One region of the Anaerofustis sp. LCP19S3_F7 genome, then DNA from elsewhere that is predicted to be linked to it. Evidence: predicted binding sites of a transcription regulator. Region 1 holds the regulator's gene; the other holds the start of a gene.
What was found. The regulator Rex, encoded in region 1, represses fermentation and respiration genes when NADH is low (regulators of the CRP and FNR family bind a similar motif). The targets are predictions, from matches to a motif close to ATTGTTAANNNNTTAACAAT.

Region 1 (5,789 bases):
ATATCTACTTGTAAACCTTCGTTCATTGCTTTTTTACAATTTCTTACAGCAATAGGAGCTTGTTTAGCAATTTTACCTGCTAATTTTTTAGCTTGTTCCATTAATTCTTCAGGAGCATAAACAGCATTTACAAGGCCGATTTCCAAAGCTTTATCGGCTTTAATGTTGTATCCAGCATATACTAATTCTTTAGCCATGCCAACGCCGATAATTCTTGCAAGTCTTTGTGTTCCACCAAATCCAGGAGTAATACCAAGTCCTACTTCAGGTTGACCAAATAATGCTTTATCAGAACAAATTCTGATATCACAACTCATAGCAAGTTCGTTTCCGCCACCTAAAGCAAAACCGTTAATAGCAGCGATTACAGGAATTGGGAAAGTTTCGATTTTTCTGAAGATGTCATTACCGAATTTACCGAATGCTTCACCTTCTTCAGCAGTCATTGTGCTCATAGATGCAATATCAGCACCTGCTACGAAAGATTTACCTTCACCTGTTACGATAACTGCTCTTGTGTTATCTAAATCAATAGCATCAAAAGTAGCTTCTAAATCTTTTAAAACTTCTTCGTTTAAAGCATTTAAAGCTTTTGGACGGTCAATAGTAACTATACCTACAAAACCATCTTGTTCATATCTAACAAAACCCATTTTTATAATCTCCTTAATTTAATCAATAAATTAGTCTCTTTCAACGATAGTAGCACAACCCATACCACCACCGATACAAAGTGTTGCTAAACCTTTTTTAGCATCAGCTTTTTGCATTTCATGTAATAATGTTACAAGGATACGACAACCTGAAGCACCTACTGGGTGACCAAGAGCGATAGCACCACCGTTTGGATTTAATTTATTTAAGTCAAATCCTAATTCTTTACCAACAGCGATTGATTGAGAAGCGAAAGCTTCGTTTGCTTCGATAATATCGAAATCATCAACGCTCATACCAGTTTTAGCTAAAACTTTCTTTGTAGCAGCAACAGGACCGATACCCATGATCTTAGGATCAACACCGCCTAAAGCACCTGCTACCCATGTAGCCATTGGTTTAACACCAAGTTCTTTAGCTTTTTCTTCGCTCATTACAACAACTGCAGCAGCACCATCATTGATACCTGAAGCGTTACCAGCTGTTACAACACCGTCTGGTTTGAATGCAGGACGAAGTCTTGCAATACCTTCAGCTGTTGTTCCTGGACGAGGACCTTCGTCTTTGTTGAAGATAATTGTTTCTTTTTTCTTTTTAACTTCTACAGGTACGATTTCATCATCGAAAGCACCTGCTTCTTGAGCAGCTACAGCTTTTTGTTGAGAATTAGCAGCAAATTCATCTAATTCTTCTCTTGATAAATTCCATTGTTCAGCAATGTTTTCAGCTGTAATACCCATATGATATTGGTTAAATGCATCCCATAAAGCATCATTTACCATTGTATCAACTAAAGTACCATTGTTCATTCTGTAACCATAACGACCATTCATTACTGCATATGGAGCCATTGACATGTTTTCCATACCACCTGCAACAACGATATCAGCATCCCCTGCTTTAATCATTTGTGCAGCCATGTTTACACAGTTAAGACCAGAACCGCAAACTACGTTTACAGTAACAGCTGGAACTTCAATTGGTAAACCAGCATTGATTGAAGCTTGTCTTGCTACGTTTTGACCTAAACCAGCTTGGATAACACAACCCATATATACTTGATCAACTTGATCAGCTGGAACATTAGCTCTCTTTAAAGCTTCTTTTATTACAATTGAACCTAATTTTGCAGCAGGTGTAGTGCTTAATGTACCGCCCATTGTACCGATTGCAGTACGACAAGCACCTGCTATAACTACTTTATTTGCCATTTTTTTTCCTCCTAAATTTAAACTTTAATCATAGCAAAAGGCAAAGCTATGAACTTATATATAAGCTGGTATATATTACCAAACTTTTATAAACTTAATTATTTAAACCCCTATAAATAAAGGTTTTATTTATATTTTGATTATATAATAATATCAAAAACTTTACAATATTATTTATTTATCTTTATCCATTTTTTCACGTAAATGCATAGATAACAGTGCTAAAGAAGCAGCTGTATTTTCATGCTGAACAAGAATATTATCAGGAACTACCAAGTGAGATGGAGCAAAATTCCATATAGCTAAAATCCCACATTCAACAAGCATATCACATGCATCTTGAGCTTCATTTGCCGATACTGTTATTATACCGATATGAATGTTATTTTTTTTGCATACATCATATAGCTTGTTTACATGATAAATTGGTTTTCCTTTAAATCTCTTACCGATAATATCCTTATTTACATCAAAAGCAGCAACAATTTCAAGTCCATAATCCGCATATCCGTTATAAGAAAGAAGCGCTCTTCCAAGCTGTCCTGCCCCTATTAATACGGCTTTATCCGTTTCATCATAACCAAGGAAATTTTTTATATCTCCTATTAACGTATCAACGTCATAGCCAAGCCTTGGTTTACCTCCGGTAGAACTTATTGCCGCCAAATCTTTTCTGACTTGGACTTCATTCAATCTCAAATCACTTGCAATTGTCGGAGAAGATATGTTTTTTATATTTTCTCTCTTTGCCCAATTAAGATAATTCAAATAAGAAGGTAATCTTTGGAGAGCTTGTTTTGAAACAGAATTTCTTTCCATTTTATATGATTTTCCTCCTTATATCAGTATTTTTTTATCAGTATAATTATACTGATATATAACGTTTATGTCAACCAAATTTAATTTAAATTTAAAATAAAAAAAAGATTCCCACAATCCTATTTTGTGAAAATCTTAAAATTATCAATATTAATTTCATATCCAAAAATATTAATAATATTACTTTCATTATTGCTATCTTCAGTGCTATTTTGGTCGAGAAAAACACTTGTTTCATGTTCTTTAAAACTATCATAATACATATTTTTTAGATAAAAGAACATATATATTCCTGCTATAATTATCAAAACAAGAAAAAAAATCATTGTTTTAAAAGAAATATTTCGTTTATACATATTATTTCATATCCTCTTTTATAACCTCTCCAACTACTCTTCCAAGAAGCTTTGCCGAATATTTTGCTTCTTCCAAATTATTTAAATTACTCCCTATTTCAAAAAGCAGACTGTTTGGACTTAACCACTGATTGTATCTATATGGTTCTCTTTTTATTATTCCAAGATTAATATCAGGATACATACTGCTAAACTGTTTATTTATTTTATTTGCAAAACTTAAATTTTTACTAGAATTTTTGTGATTCATCCCTAGAACAGTCATAACTTTTGCAGCAGACTTACTTCCAACCTTCCCATTATATTTTTCATTATTATTAGAAGAAGGAAGTCCGTCTCTATGTATATCAAAAACGTATTTTATACTTGGATTTTCTTTTAATATTTTCTCTGCACTCTCAAGAGAATTATCGTACGCTGCATTATAACTTGGATAATCATGTAAAGAAATATCATGAATACAAATAATACCATATTCTTTTTCTAAAACTTCTGCCATTTCCTCTCCTACACTTACCATATTTTCGTCATTTTCTCTTGAACGATAAGTTCCTTTTGAAGTTTTGTCTTTAAAAGATTCTGTAGCATGAGTATGATATATTAAAACAAGAGGTTTCCCATCATTAACTTTACTTACGGTTTTATCATCATTCATCTTTTTATTTGCAATCTTAAGCTCGCTACTATTTGATGTTTCTTCTTTATCTTTATCTACTTCAACTTCTTCATACCCTATATCATTCAAAGATAGACAAGGCACTGTAAGAGATAGAATATTTTTCGTAAAACCATAAATACTTCCTGTTTCTTCATTGCTGTTTGATTCATCATTCATTACTACAACAGTTTTTTTTATAATGTCTTTAAAAACAGTCGTACCGTTAGTCTTCTCCTCTATTTGACTCTTTATACCAAAAGGAATCGAAAAATTAAAAATTAATAAACATATTAAAATTAACCCTTTATTTTTAACTAATCCACTTAACACTTGTTCACCTTTTCCTTTTAGAAAATAATAAAACTTAATAAAAAAGAAGTTTGTATATACCTGTCATATTAAAATTAGAATTTAATTAAAAATATATAATTTTAAATATTATAGTGCTATAATTGTTCTGCTTAAAATATGTACATTTGAGGGGATGAACATATTTAATATAGAAGGAAAGAGGAAAATTATCTATGCTAGGCATGAATTACAGATTAAAAGATTTACATGAAAAAAATAATCCTATTAAAGTCGGCATAATAGGTGCCGGACAAATGGGAAGAGGTTTAATAAGCCAGTTATACAAAATGAAAGGAATGACACCAAGCGTTGTATGTGACATAGACGTAAATAAAGTTTTACATGCATTTTCAAAATCAAATATTACAGAAAATGATTATGTCATTACAAACAATTTATCACAAGCAAATGATGCTATCAAAAAAGGTAAAATTGTAGTAAGTGAAGATAAACAAATTGCTTCTTTTGTTGAAGCAACAGACTGCGTTGTTGATGCAACAGGTTTTACTGATATTGGGGCAGAAATTGCAATTGATACAATAAACAATGGTAAAAACATTGTAATGCTTGATGTTGAAGCAGATGTTGTTGTTGGTCCTATTTTAAAAAGAAAAGCTGACAAAGCAGGTGTAATTTATACAGGAAGTGCAGGAGATGAACCCGGAGCAGTTAAAGAAATGTTTGACTTTAGTGAAGCTTTGGGCTTTGATATAAAAGTAATAGGAAAAGGAAAAAATAATGAAGTTGATCACAGCTGCACACCTGACAATATAAGAGATTATGCAATAAGCAGAGGCGTAAGCCCTAAAATGCAATGTTCTTTCTCTGACGGAACAAAAAACATGGTTGAACTTTGCTGTATGGCAAACTCTACAGGACTTGTTCCAGATGTTAGAGGTGGACATGGCCCAAAATGTGACATTAAAAACTTAGATAAAGTTCTTTGTTTAAAAGAAGAAGGCGGCATTTTAAATAATTATGGTGTTGTAGAATGGGTAAATGGTATTGCCCCTGGTGTGTTTGTAATAGTTTCATCAGATCTTGAGTTTATACATCATGAAATGCAATACTTAAGAATCGGAGATGGTCCAAATTACGTATTATACAGACCTTATCACTTATGCGGAATGGAAACACCACTTACAATAGCAAGAGCAGTTTTAGATAAAGCACCAACAATCGTTCCTATGGATGGGCTTGTATGTGAAACTATAACAGTTGCAAAAAAAGATCTTAAAAAAGGAGAATCAGTAGATGGTATAGGAGGTTTTTCTACTTACGGAACAATTGATAAAAGAGAAGTTGCAAAAGAACTAAATGCACTTCCAATAGGTCTTATAAATAAAAATACAAAAATGGCAAAAGATGTTAAAAAAGGTGAAATTATAACTTATGATGATGTCATATTAGATGAAGATTCTTTACTTGTTAAACTAAGAAGAGAACAAGATAAGATTTGGGAATAATAATAAATTAAAAGACAAAATATAAATTATATTTTGTCTTTTTTTATGTAAACTGTCGGTTTACCTTTTTCTCTTATAAGTAGATAGACTATTTATTTATAATGAATTAAAATATATTTATAAATAACTACCTAAGGAGAAAAATATGAATTCAAATATAGGTGAAAAAATAAAACAAAAAAGAAAAGAAAAAAACATGACACAACAAGAACTTGCAAAAAAATTAAATATTACAGATAAAGCGGTGTCAAAGTGGGAAAGGAATTTATCATAT
Region 2 (5,789 bases), on a different contig from region 1:
ATATATCAAAATACAAGTCAATATATTTTAAATAACTTTTTTATAAACACTGTTTAAAAGCCCATTTACAAAACTTGCTTCTTTTTCATCAGAATATGTATGAGCTAAACTAACAGCTTCATTTAATCCAACTAAAGCAGGAATATCATCATTATACATAATTTCAAAAACACCAAGTCTCAAAACAGCTATTACATGATTTGAAAGTCTTTCAAACTTCCAACCTTTTAAATTTTCTTTTATTATTCCATCAATTTCATCAAGATTTTCTAATATACCTTTAATGGTTTTTTTTGCATACTCCCCTTGAGTTCCTTTTAAACCATTATCTATAATCATTTGTTCATATCTTTCATTAAAATCATCATGGAAACTCATTTGAAAAATAATTTTATATACTAAATCTCTTGCTACGTCTCTTTTCAAAATTTAACCCCTTTAAAATATATTTAACATTCTAATCCTTCAATATATATATTAACTTGAATTACATTGTATCCTGTCATAGATTCAACAGATTGTTTAACTTTTTTCTTAACTTCATCTGTTAAATTAGGTATTATTGCTCCATATTTTATAATTAAAGAAATATCAATAATAATTTTATTACCACTTATTATTGTTTTTACACCTTTTCCAACATTCTTTTTACCAAATATTTCTCCAATATCTATACCGCCATATAGACCGCTTATACCATCAACTTCTCTTGTAACAAGTCCTACTATTGAAGTTATCACATTATCACTTATATTTAACTCATCACCTTGTTCTAAGGTTTCTCTTAAAGTAATGTTTTCATCAATATTTTTGCTCATAATTGTACCTCCTTTTCGAGAAATAAACATATACATATTAGTAACTCAATTATAACATTATTTTATTTTATTTCAAATAATTAATGAAAATTTAAATATCCATAAAAATTGGTGTATTTAAAGGATTATATGAAAAATAAACAAGTATTATTCCAAGTAAAATAATGCTCATTATACTTATTAATTTTACTTTAACTTTATCATTTTGTTCATCAAGCAAAATTTTATAACTAAAACTTTGACTTATACCTACACAAATCAAAACTAAAACAAAATAAAAAATAGTATTCATTACACCAAACATATTTTTAAAAGTATAAAAAAACATTGGAATACTAAAAACAAGAATATATGTACTTATTGCTTTTGCAAGAAAAAAATTATCATTATACTGAATTTTACAAATCATTTCTATAATCATAAAAAACATATAAGAAAAATATACAACTTTCATTTGCTCCAACATACTATTATTTCCTGCACATATAAATTTAAAGAAATCAAACTCAGTAAGAAAATATAAATTTGATAATAAAAAAACAAATAAAGTAATAAAAATAATCCCAAATCGTTCAACTTTTATAAGTTTCATAACATTACCTCCCTTTTATACAAATAATATATAAAAAGATGTATAAAAATAATGTCGTTTTAAAATAGAAATGAAACTTTATTATTGAAAATTTAATAATGTAGTATTAAAATAAAAAATAATTGTGATCTGACAGGAGGGAAAATATGACCAACAAAAAAACATTAAATATTGTTCTTACGGGAGTAATGGCAGCGTTTATATATATTGCAACATATATAAATATAAGACTCCCAATTTCATTTACAGACGGCGGACTTATACATTTAGGAGGAGCAGTTCTTGTTATTGCAACTTTTCTTCTTATGCCTGTTGAAGCAGGACTTGCGGGAGCAATAGGTATGGGACTTTTTGATTTATTAAGTCCTTATGCTGTATGGGCACCATTTACTTTCGTAATAAGACTTGTTCAAGGAATTGTTGTTTCTAAAATATTATTAAAAGGCGGAATTTCTAAAACAGTATTTGCCATGATAGCTTTTACCATAATAGGAATGGTTGGATATTATATGGCTGAAGCTTTTATTTATGGCAACTGGATTGCACCAATGGCGTCAATGCCCGGAGAATTTATCTCTGATATGGTAGCAGTTGTAATTGGCGTTCCTGTAGCAAAAATATTAATGAAATATAAAATAAGTTACAAATAAAAAAGCACATATAATGTGCTTTTTTTACATAATTATCTAATATTAACTTTTTTATTTTTAGTTAAATAATCCTTTAAAGAAATTTACTATTTTATCCCAAATACCAAGATCAGCAAATTGATTTGAAATATTTTTAAGTTCATCCATTACTCCGCTAAAATCAACATTTTCTAAACTTCTAACTAAATCAAGAAGTTGATCTAATTGTTCATCTGTAAGAGAAATGTTCATTCCATCAGCAATATTTTTTATTTCTTCTTTTGCCTGTTCATCATCCATATTTTTAAAATCATCTATAGATAATTTTAATTCATTTACAAGCTGAGAAGCATTTTCACTTCCAATATCATCAGATAATTCACCTGTTGTAACAAGTTCTTCAGTGGCAGCTTCTTTTGCTTCTTCTGAAACTGTTTCACCACTCATTTGTTCATATGCTTTATAAACTCCTGTTAATGCTGCAGTACCTGAAACTTCAAATGGCGCTGCAATAACAATTTTTGCATCTTTAATACCAACAGTTAAAAGTGCATTTTGATATATGTCTTCTGTTAGCCAGTTTATATTATGAAGTTCAATATCTAAACCAGCACCTTCATTTTGTGTTTCAATATAAATAGAAGATATACTGTTTGAACCTATTCTTGATGGATCAACATCTTGTAGATATTGTTTTTCATCATCATGAGTTACAGTAACTTCATCTACACTTCCTTCACTAACGCCAAAGTAATCATAAACTGTCTTTCTTTGGCTCTCATTTAAATCTCCTCCGATAGCAACCATCTGTTTACCAGATTCTATCGCGAAAACATTTGATAATGGTACCATTATCATCATAATTGATAAAACAATACTTAATATTTTTTTCATATTCTACTCCATTAAATTTTATTTCGATTTCAACATGATACCACAAGTTTCATGTTATTACCATGTTTTTAATAAAAATATAATAATTTAAATAATATAAAACTACTAAAATCTTTTGGATGTAAAATATTTATTTTAAGTAAAAAATTAATTACCAGCTTATCTAGTATATTTCTCTAATGCATTTTTATAATACTCATAAGTATTATTATCAAAACAAACCATTATAACTTCTTCAATTGAATTGTTTTTCTTAAGAAAATTCAATATAGTCTTTATGGCAATGTCACTTGCTTCTTTTAATGGATAAGAATAAACACCAGTACTTATTGAAGGAAAAGCAATTGTCTTTATTTTATTTTCAACTGCAACTTTAAGAGAATTTTCATAAGCATTTTTAAGAAGTTCACTTTCGTTGTTATTTCCTCCCCTATAAATTGGCCCAACAGTATGAATAACATATTTCGAATGAAGATTATATCCTTTTGTTATCTTTGCCTCTCCTGTTCTACATCCATTAAGAGTCCTACATTCTTCTAAAAGCTCCCTTCCTGCAGCTCTATGAATTGCACCGTCAACACCTCCCCCTCCAAGAAGAGAGGTGTTGGCAGCATTTACTATTGCATCTGTTGTTTCTTTTGTAATATCCCCTATTTTAATGTTCAACTTTGACATTTTCTTCTCCGATTTCTTTAATATATTCATTTTCATATGCTTCTTTGGATTTGGCTTCATTTTCAAAAGATTTTATTCCTTTTTCTGCTTTTGTTTGAGATATCAAAGTACCCATTCCTCCAACACAACCTCCTGGACATCCCATTCCTTCAAGTAAATATCCGTCTCTCTTACCCTTTTTTGCAAGCGTTAAAATCTTTTTACAGCCATTAAGTCCGTCAGCTCTATCATTTGGCACTTCAAGTTCAGGATCAAATTTCTTAATTGCTCCTATAATAGCTTTGCTTACACCACCTGAATATCCATACCCTCTACCTGCTGCTGTTGCATCTTCCATATGTTCACCTTTTAAGTCGCTTACTTTTATTCCTTTTGCTTCAAACATTCCATACACTTCTTCAAATGTTAATACATAATCTACATCGCTCTTTACGCTTCTTCTGTTAGCTTCCAATTTCTTTGCACTACAAGGTCCAATAAATACAATCTTTGAATCTGGATACTTTTCTTTTATTATTCTTGCACATGCAACCATAGGTGTAAGAGCAGGTGAAACATAAGGAGCAATATCAGGATAATCTCTTTTTGCCATAACTGCCCATGAAGGACAACATGAAGTTGCAAGGAAAGGTTCTTTACCTGTTTTAACTTTTTCAATAAAATGCTTTGCTTCCGCAACAGCCCCCATATCAGCACCAAGAGCTACTTCAACAACATCATAAAATCCTAGTTTAATTAGTGCTTCTTTTATTTTTTCAGGACTTGCATCAATTCCAAACTGTCCAACAAAAGCAGGAGCAATTTCTGCTATAACTTTTTTATTGTTTTGAATTGATTTTATTGTTTGATAAATTTCTGATTTATCACTTACTACACCAAAAGGACATGAAATAATACATTGCCCGCAAGAAACACATTTATCATAATCTATTTTTGCATGACCTTCATCATCACTTATATAAGCATTTACTCCACAAGCTGCTTTACAAGGTCTATCATATTTTACAATTGCATTATAAGGACAGGCAGCCACACATTTACCACATCTAATACATTTATCTTTATTAATTACACTTTTACCATTTTCAAAATATATTGCATCAACAGGACAAACTTCACTACAAGGATGAGCATAACAGCCTCTACAATTATTTGTTACAAAAACTGTATTTTCTTCACACTTCATACAAGCATCAGTTACAACATTTACAAGAGGAAGATTTAATACGTTCTTTTCATTTTTTATATTCTCAATATCTTTTTCTTTATTATATGGATTACTTTCGGTTGTAGCATCAAGCCCAAAAGCAAGTCTTAATCTTTCCAAGATTAAAAACGTTTCTCTCTTTTTATCAGTTATTTTGTTATCTTCTTCCATGACAATTTTTTTTGCTAAATTTTCTAAATCAATATCTAAATTTTCATATGCTACTTTTGCAACTTCTTTAAAAACTTTTCTTCTAATATCAACGATAGGGGTAAATATTTCTTTCATTACATTTCTCCTTTTTTTCTTATTATAATTTATTTTTAACATTTATTACAAAATTAATAGAAAAAAATAAAAAAAGAGATGAAATACATCTCTTTTAATTTTTAATAACCATAAGCGAAACCAGAACATTTTCTTCTTTTTTTTCTTTACCAAGTTTCATTTTTGTAAGATAAGTTTTGCTTCTTCTTTCATCTACCATAAAATATTCATTTACAACGCAAAGAACTTCTTTTTTTACCATCTCCAATTTATCATTTGTTATATTTGTTCTTTCTTTCATTAGAATATTTTGAAGTCTTTCTTTTGCTATATCTTTACTTTTATTTTCATCTGTTTTATCCCTAAAAAAATCAAACATATCTCCTCCTAAAATCCAAGACTATGAACAAGCCTTTTTACCAAATTTTCTTTCTTTACAATATTTCTTATTGGTATTTCTTCCCCTGTTATTCTTTTTGCTATGCCCATATACGCTTGTCCTGTTATTAAATCTTCTTTTCCCGCAACCGGCTCACCTCTATTTGAAGAAATAACAATTTCTTTTTCATCAGGAACAATTCCAATAAGTTCTATACCTAAAATATCCAAAATGTCATTTGTATCCATCATCTGACCCTTTTTCATCATATCTTCTTTTGCTCTATTAATTATTAATTTTGTATTTTCTATTCCATTTACATCAAGAA

Region 2: a site for Rex is predicted at 3,001-3,020, ahead of ACTQYZ_RS04425 (DUF1002 domain-containing protein). Genes of this name have one in related genera too.

What each region holds. Positions count from the first base shown of each region.
Region 1 covers NZ_JBQKFF010000006.1:94,786-100,574, forward strand. Annotated here, with positions in the region: gene ACTQYZ_RS07415 (enoyl-CoA hydratase-related protein) at 1-653, opposite strand, end outside; gene ACTQYZ_RS07420 (acetyl-CoA C-acetyltransferase) at 684-1,865, opposite strand; gene ACTQYZ_RS07425 (redox-sensing transcriptional repressor Rex) at 2,040-2,684, opposite strand; gene ACTQYZ_RS07430 (hypothetical protein) at 2,804-3,040, opposite strand; gene spoIIP (stage II sporulation protein P) at 3,042-4,028, opposite strand; gene ACTQYZ_RS07440 (NAD(P)H-dependent oxidoreductase) at 4,232-5,515, shown strand; gene ACTQYZ_RS07445 (helix-turn-helix domain-containing protein) at 5,661-5,789, shown strand, end outside.
Region 2 covers NZ_JBQKFF010000002.1:203,532-209,320, reverse strand. Annotated here, with positions in the region: gene nusB (transcription antitermination factor NusB) at 28-426, opposite strand; gene ACTQYZ_RS04440 (Asp23/Gls24 family envelope stress response protein) at 450-818, opposite strand; gene ACTQYZ_RS04435 (DUF6512 family protein) at 910-1,410, opposite strand; gene ACTQYZ_RS04430 (ECF transporter S component) at 1,557-2,060, shown strand; gene ACTQYZ_RS04425 (DUF1002 domain-containing protein) at 2,118-2,933, opposite strand; gene ACTQYZ_RS04420 (O-acetyl-ADP-ribose deacetylase) at 3,093-3,608, opposite strand; gene ACTQYZ_RS04415 (4Fe-4S dicluster domain-containing protein) at 3,589-5,103, opposite strand; gene ACTQYZ_RS04410 (cell division topological specificity factor MinE) at 5,198-5,461, opposite strand; gene minD (septum site-determining protein MinD) at 5,470-5,789, opposite strand, start outside.